3 regions of the Roseateles sp. FW301-B2 genome follow, and region 3 is predicted to be linked to each of the others. Evidence: predicted binding sites of a transcription regulator. Region 3 holds the regulator's gene; each other region holds the start of a gene.

Region 1 (2,260 bases), on a different contig from region 3:
CGATATGGCCCTCGTCGGCCTGGTAGTAGCCGTAGAGGATGGCCATCAGCGTGGACTTGCCGGCGCCGTTCTCGCCCACGATGCCATGCACCGTGCCGGGCGCCACCGCCAGCGTCACGCCGCGGTTGGCCTGCACCGCGCCGAAGCGCTTGGAAATCTCGCACAGCCGGACCGCCGGCGCGCGCTTGGAATCAGACATGGGCCGCTCTGCTATTGGCTGCTTCTTCAATACTTGCAGGCGTTGTCGGCCATGTAGTCGGCCACCTTGATCTTGCCGGCAATGATGTCCGCCTTGTAGGCCTCGACCTTGGTCTTCAGCGCGGGCGTGATGAGCTTGGCGTTGTGCTGATCGACGGCGTAGTCGACGCCGCCCTCCTTGAGCCCGAGCACGCTGACGCCGGCCTTCCAGTCCTTCAGCACGTTGTAGACCGCCACGTCCACGCGCTTGACCATGGAGGTCAGCATGGTGCCGGGCTGGATATGGTTCTGGTTGCTGTCCACGCCGATGGCCAGCTTGCCGGCATCCTTGGCGGCCTGGTAGACACCGGTGCCGGTGCCGCCGGCGGCCGCGAACACCACGTCCACGCCCTTGGCGAACTGGGCCTTGGCCAGCTCACCGCCGCGCGTGGGGTCGTTCCAGGCGGTGGCGGTGGTGCCGGTCATGTTGGAGAACACCTCGGTCTTGGCATTGGCCGCCTTGGCGCCCTGCTCGTAGCCGCACTGGAACTTGCGGATCAGCGGGATGTCCATGCCGCCCACGAAGCCGACCTTGCCGGTCTTGCTGCTGAGCGTGGCCATCGCGCCGACCAGGAAGCTTCCCTCATGCTCCTTGAACACCAGCGACTGCACATTGGGCTGGTTCACCACCATGTCGACGATGGCGAACTTGGTCTTGGGGAACTCCTTGGCCACCTGCTCCAGCGCCGAGGCCTGGGCAAAGCCGATCGAGATGATGGGGCTGGCGCCACGCTCGGCCATGCGGCGGATCGCCTGCACGCGCTGGGTCTCGTTGCTGATCTCGAATTCGAGGTACTTGCCGCCGGTCTCGGCCTTCCAGCGCTCCACGCCGCGGTAGGCCGACTCGTTGAAGGACTTGTCGAACTTGCCGCCCATGTCGAAGATCACCGCCGGCGTGGCCTGCGCGATGGCGGCGGACGAGGCGGCAAGGGCCAGGGCAGCGCCGGCCAGCGTAGACAGAGTGAGCTTCATTGCGGTCCTATACAAGCTTGCACAGGTTGGGATAGACGCCAGCATGCACGGGGGCGGGCCCGAACGGCGATTCTTGCGGATCGGAACGGGCGGCCGGCGGGGATAGGGGCATTCTAAAAAACGCGAGTGTATCGGCTTCTAAGGAAAACGCTAAACGTTTGCGCGCCCGTCTTTGCTCGTTTGCGCAAATCCGCGGCGCCGCAGCAAATTGCGCCAAATCAAAGCATCTGGGCAAACAAAGCCATGGGGATCTGAATGCGATTTCTTCGCATTTAGAATGAATCCGTCGCCCTCAACCGCTCCGCAAGGCCCGCCCATGTCCCAGCCCGCTTCCATGTTCACGCTCGCGCGTGCCTCCCTGGGTGCAGCCCACCGTGTGGCCGGGCTGGCGGCGCCGGCGCATGCGCCGGAATGGCCGCAATGGCTGGAGGAAATCGGCTTCGTCGCCGGTGAGCATGTCAGCGTGCTGGCGCGCGGCCTGCCCGGTGGCGACCCGCTGGTGGTGCGCATCGGCCAATCCACCTTTGCGCTGCGCGAGGCCGAAGCCGCCTGCGTGCAACTGGTGGCGGCCTGAGCCCGCGGCATCTTTCGCATGACGGCATCCTCGGTCATCCACATCCACCCGGCCGGCCCCTTGCTGGCCCTGGTGGGCAATCCGAACTGCGGCAAGACCGCCCTCTTCAACCGCCTCACCGGCAGCCGCCAGAAGGTGGCCAACTACGCCGGCGTCACCGTGGAGCGCAAGGAGGGCCGGCTCAAGACCCTGGCCGGCAAGAGCCTGCGCCTGCTGGACCTGCCCGGCACCTACAGCCTCTACCCACGCTCGCCCGATGAGCGCGTCACCTGCGATGTGCTGGCCGGACGCGCCAAGGGCGAGAAGCGGCCCGACCTGATCATCTGCGTGCTCGACGCCACCAATCTGCGCCGCAATCTGCGCCTGGTGCTGTCGCTGCAGCGCCAGGGCCTGCCCTGCGTGGTGGCGCTGAACATGGCCGACCTGGCCGCCGCGCGCGGCCTGCACATCGATGCCCAGGCGCTCGCCGAGGCGCTG
Region 2 (2,260 bases), on a different contig from region 3:
GTCCACCAGCTGGCGCTCGACATCCGGCAGCGCGCGCTGGCCGAACAGCAGCAATGCCAGTTGCTCCAGCTCCGGATTGGCTATCTTCGCCCTCAGCAGCTCGCCCAGTTGTGCGCCCAGGGCCGTGCCGGGCTGGGTCAGCGCGCTCAGCCTGCCGGCATCGAGCGCGGGCCAGCCGGCGCGCAGCGCGCGCTCGGCGCTGGCGGCCAACGCACGCAGATCCAGGCCGGCGCTGAGCGTCACACCGAAGCGCTCGTCATGCGCGTCCAGAGTCTCCAGCTCCAGCTTCAGGCCCCAGGCGCCGCCGCGCTGCTCGGGCCGCACATGCAGGCGCATGCCACCCTGGTGCTGCAGCTGCAGGCGCGCATCCATGCCCACGCTCAACCCGACGCCGGCACGCGCGCCATCCAGGCCGTAGGTCCAGGCGGTCCAGCCGGCTTTCGCCCCCACGCTCAGGCCCGCCGTCAGCTGGGCCTTCAGGTCCAGGCGCAGGCCCCAGAACATCGGATCGGGGGCGAGCCTGAGCAGGCCCTCCAGGTCGTTGGGCAGCAGCCAGTAGCGCGCGGCGTCTGCGGCCGCGTCGACCACGCTGGCCCTGTTCTCGGCCTGCACATACCACCAGAGACGGGCATCGGTGCCGGCCGAGAGATTGGCGCTGGCCTGGCCCCATGCGCCGATGCTCTGCTGGCCGCCCAGCCCGGCCGAGAGGCTCAGCGCCGCGCCATAGGACATCACGACATGGCCGTCGGCCGGTGCTATGCCCAGCTGCCGGTTCTCCTCGGCGTCCAGCATGGGGGCGATGCTGAGGCCCAGGGAGGCATCGGCCTGCGCCGACCATTCCCAGCCGAGCTGCGTGGTGGCGGTCTTGCCGGCGGCGTCGAGCAGCTTGGCGCTGAGCTCCGGCTGCTGCTCGTTCTTCAGCTCACCCAGCGGCGTGACCAGCAACTGCACGTCGTGCGGGGCGCCCACGGCAGCCAGCAGCGGCGGCAGGCCGGCGGCGGGGTTCTTGCGAAAGGCGTTGGCGGCGTCAAGCAGCTTGGGGTCGACCTGGAGCAAGGGCATGGCAGTGAGCGGGCAGTGGGGGCCTCGAAGCGTAGCCAGCCCGGCCGGGCCCGGCATCCTCGACCTGGTGGATGCGGCGCCGGAGCAAGGCCGAGGTTGATATTCGTCATGTCGCCGGGCCTTGCGCGGGCGAAGAATAGGCAGCACCCACTCAAGGGAGGGAGCGCCCCCGATGTTGCAGATCCGTATTCACGGCCGTGGTGGCCAGGGCGTGGTGACGGCGGCCGAGCTGCTGTCGGTCGCCGCTTTCGAGCAGGGCCGCCATGCCCAGGCCTTCCCCAGCTTCGGCTCGGAGCGCACCGGCGCGCCGGTGGTGGCCTTCTGCCGCATCGCGGAGCGCGAAATCCGCCTGCGCGAGCCCATCCTGGCGCCCGATGTGCTGATCGTGCAGGACCCCACGCTCCTGCACCAGGTGGATGTGTTCCAGGGGCTCAAGCCGGATGGCTATGTGCTCATCAACAGCCGGCGCAGCTTCGACGAGCTGGGCCTGGCCGAGGTGGCGGCGCGCTTCCGCCACGAGCGCCTCACCACCGTGCCGGCCACCGAGATCGCGCTCAAGCATCTCGGTCGGCCGCTGCCGAATGCGGTGCTGCTGGGCGGCTTTGCGGCGCTCTCGGGCCTGGTGTCGCTGGCGGCGGTGTCGCATGCCATCCAGGCCAAGTTCAGCGCCAAGCTGGCTGCCGCCAACATCGCCGCAGCCGCCGAGGCCTTCGAGTTCGTCAGCCAGGAAATGCAGGAGTTGGCCCACCATGCTCAAGCAATGTGAAGGCTCGCACGCCGTGGCCGAAGCGGTGGCGCTGTGCCGCCCCGAGGTGATCTGCGCCTACCCGATCTCGCCGCAGACGCATATCGTCGAGGGCCTCGGCGAGCTGGTGAAGGATGGCACGCTCACGCCCTGCGAGTTCATCAATGTGGAGAGTGAATTCGCGGCCATGAGCGTGGCCATCGGCGCCTCGGCGGCCGGCGCGCGCAGCTACACCGCCACCGCCAGCCAGGGCCTGCTCTTCATGGCCGAGGCGGTCTACAACGCCTCGGGCCTGGGCCTGCCGATCGTGATGACGGTGGCGAACCGCGCCATCGGTGCGCCCATCAATATCTGGAACGATCACAGCGACTCGATGAGCCAGCGCGATTGCGGCTGGATCCAGCTCTTCGCCGAGACCAACCAGGAGGCGGTGGACCTGCACATCCAGGCCTT
Region 3 (2,260 bases):
GCGGCTGCGAATGTCGTCCATCAGGCGCGTCAGCTCCGCATCGCTGAGGAAGGTCGGTGAACCGCCGCCCAGATGCAGCTGCGACACCGACTGGGTGCGTCCGAGATCCGCCAGGGTCAGGTCCATCTCCGTGACCAGCGCGTCCAGGTATTCGGCCGCCTTCTCATGGTGCTTGGTGATGACCTTGTTGCAAGCGCAGTAATAGCAGACCGACTCGCAGAAGGGGATGTGCACATAGATGGACAGCGGCGCGCCGCCGCCCACCACGCCGCCCTGGGCCCGCTGTTGCAGGGCCTGACGGTATTGGGTGGTGGTAAAGGCCTCGACGAAACGGTCGGCAGTCGGGTAGGAGGTGTAGCGCGGCCCGGAAACGTCAAAGCGGCGCAACACGTCTTCGGTGATGCCTGGCAGGGGTTCAGCGACTCTTGGTTCCATGGACCGTACTGTGCCAAGCCCGTTGACAGGGCGTTTGACTTGGGTCAATCTTGCAGCGCGAGCATAGAGAAAGAATGGCGTCAATCTTGAGGAGCATCATGTTCAACTCTATGCACACAGGCACGCCATCGGGTGCGGAATCCGCCCCAGCTCCGGGCCCAGCCACCATAATTCGCCACATGAATGCCAACCACGCCATCAAGATCGAGCCCTTCAAGGTAGCTTGTTCCAGCTGCAACCTGCGGGAGTTGTGCTTGCCCGTCGGCCTGTCCAAGGGTGACCTGGATCAACTGGACGCCCTGGTGGCCACACGCCGCAATGTCGAACGCGGCGACACGCTGTTCCGTACCGGGGACTCCTTCCAGTCGCTTTATGCGGTGCGCACCGGGTTCTTCAAGACCTGCGTGTCTTCCGAAGACGGGCGCGACCAGGTCACCGGCTTCCAGATGGCCGGCGAGTTGCTGGGGCTGGACGGCATCAGCAATGACCGCCACAGCTGCGACGCCGTGGCCTTGGAGGACTCGCAGGTCTGCGTGATCCCCTACAGCCAGTTGGAAGAGCTGTCGCGCGAATTCACCGATCTGCAGCACCAGTTCCACAAGATCATGAGCCGCGAAATCGTGCGCGACCATGGCGTGATGCTGCTGTTGGGCAGCATGCGCGCCGAGGAGCGCCTGGCGGCCTTCCTGCTCAACCTGACCCAGCGCCTGCAGGCGCGCGGCTTCTCGGCCTCGGCCCTGGTGCTGCGCATGACGCGCGAGGAAATCGGCAGCTATCTGGGCCTGAAGCTGGAGACGGTCAGCCGCACCTTCTCGAAGTTCCAGGAAGACGGGCTGCTGGAAGTGAAGCAGCGCCAGATCCGCATCATGGATCAGCCGGGGCTGCAGAAGCTGGTCAACAGCACCACCTGCTGAGCGCGGCCGCAAAGCCTCAAACGCCCGCCCAGGCCCGCTACTGAGGCGGGCTTTTTTGTTGCTGGGCCAGGTACAGCGACATCGCCGATGCGGCGCTGATGAGCAGCCAGAAGATCAGGAAGCTGAGCGTGTAGATGGCGGCGCGCGGCAGCGCCATCGGGGCCGCGCCGAACCAACTCAGATCGCTGGGGTCCACCACCGCGAACACCAGCGCCACGGTCACGCCGGCCATGAAGAAGGACGGCCAGAGGATGAACATGGCCGAACGCACCAGCCCCGGCCGGTCACCTGGCCTGCGCTCAATACCTGCTTCGTCCCCTGCTTCGTCCCCTGCTTCGTCCCCTGCTGCGTCCCCTGCTTCACCCATACGCGCCCCCTCGGCTTGTGAGTCTGCTGCGTCAGTGGCCGCCCGTCGCCGCATGGTTGCGGGCCTTGATGGCGGGCTGCAGGGCCGCGCCCTGCTCTTCCGCACTGTCGGCCGACAGGCGGGCTTTGGTCTCGATCACCGGATCCGGGAAACGGATCGCCAGCGTCAGCGTGGCGATGCAGGCGACGATCACCACCGACGGGCCGCCCACCACCAGCCACATCATGCGTTCGCGCCACCAGGGGGCGGGCTTGTCGGCCGGGGTCAGGTCTTGCTGCTTGCTCATGGCGTGCTCTTTCGGATGAATGGGCCGCCGCTCAACGCGGCAGCACAAAGGTTGATTTTTCCATCAGACTGCCGGCGTCGGTGCCCGGGCTGGCGAGGCGGCGGATCTCGAACTGGATCGGATGGGCGCCGGCGCCCTCGCTGGCCGCGACCTCGGGCGGCACGCGCAGCGCCACCGAGATCCAGCGCGCCTCGGCGGGTCCGACCGCAACGACGTCCACCGCGGGCTGCATGCGCAGGCCCAGCAGGCCGGAGGCCG

Evidence for each region. The regulator FNR, encoded in region 3, switches genes on or off when oxygen is low (the NO sensors DNR and NnrR bind a similar motif). The targets are predictions, from matches to a motif close to TTGATNNNNATCAA.
Region 1: a site for FNR is predicted at 1,418-1,431, ahead of AC3WQY_RS23520 (FeoA family protein). Genes of this name have one in related genera too.
Region 2: a site for FNR is predicted at 1,159-1,172, ahead of AC3WQY_RS21825 (2-oxoacid:acceptor oxidoreductase family protein). Genes of this name have one in related genera too.

The regions. Positions count from the first base shown of each region.
Region 1 covers NZ_JBYTBE010000053.1:8,313-10,572, reverse strand. Annotated here, with positions in the region: gene AC3WQY_RS23530 (ABC transporter ATP-binding protein) at 1-199, opposite strand, end outside; gene AC3WQY_RS23525 (BMP family lipoprotein) at 226-1,209, opposite strand; gene AC3WQY_RS23520 (FeoA family protein) at 1,526-1,783, shown strand; gene feoB (ferrous iron transport protein B) at 1,802-2,260, shown strand, end outside.
Region 2 covers NZ_JBYTBE010000043.1:20,001-22,260, forward strand. Annotated here, with positions in the region: gene AC3WQY_RS21820 (hypothetical protein) at 1-1,062, opposite strand, end outside; gene AC3WQY_RS21825 (2-oxoacid:acceptor oxidoreductase family protein) at 1,235-1,828, shown strand; gene porA (pyruvate ferredoxin oxidoreductase) at 1,812-2,260, shown strand, end outside.
Region 3 covers NZ_JBYTBE010000017.1:12,706-14,965, reverse strand. Annotated here, with positions in the region: gene hemN (oxygen-independent coproporphyrinogen III oxidase) at 1-435, opposite strand, end outside; gene fnr (fumarate/nitrate reduction transcriptional regulator Fnr) at 615-1,349, shown strand; gene AC3WQY_RS13165 (hypothetical protein) at 1,387-1,608, opposite strand; gene AC3WQY_RS13160 (hypothetical protein) at 1,748-2,002, opposite strand; gene ccoG (cytochrome c oxidase accessory protein CcoG) at 2,034-2,260, opposite strand, start outside.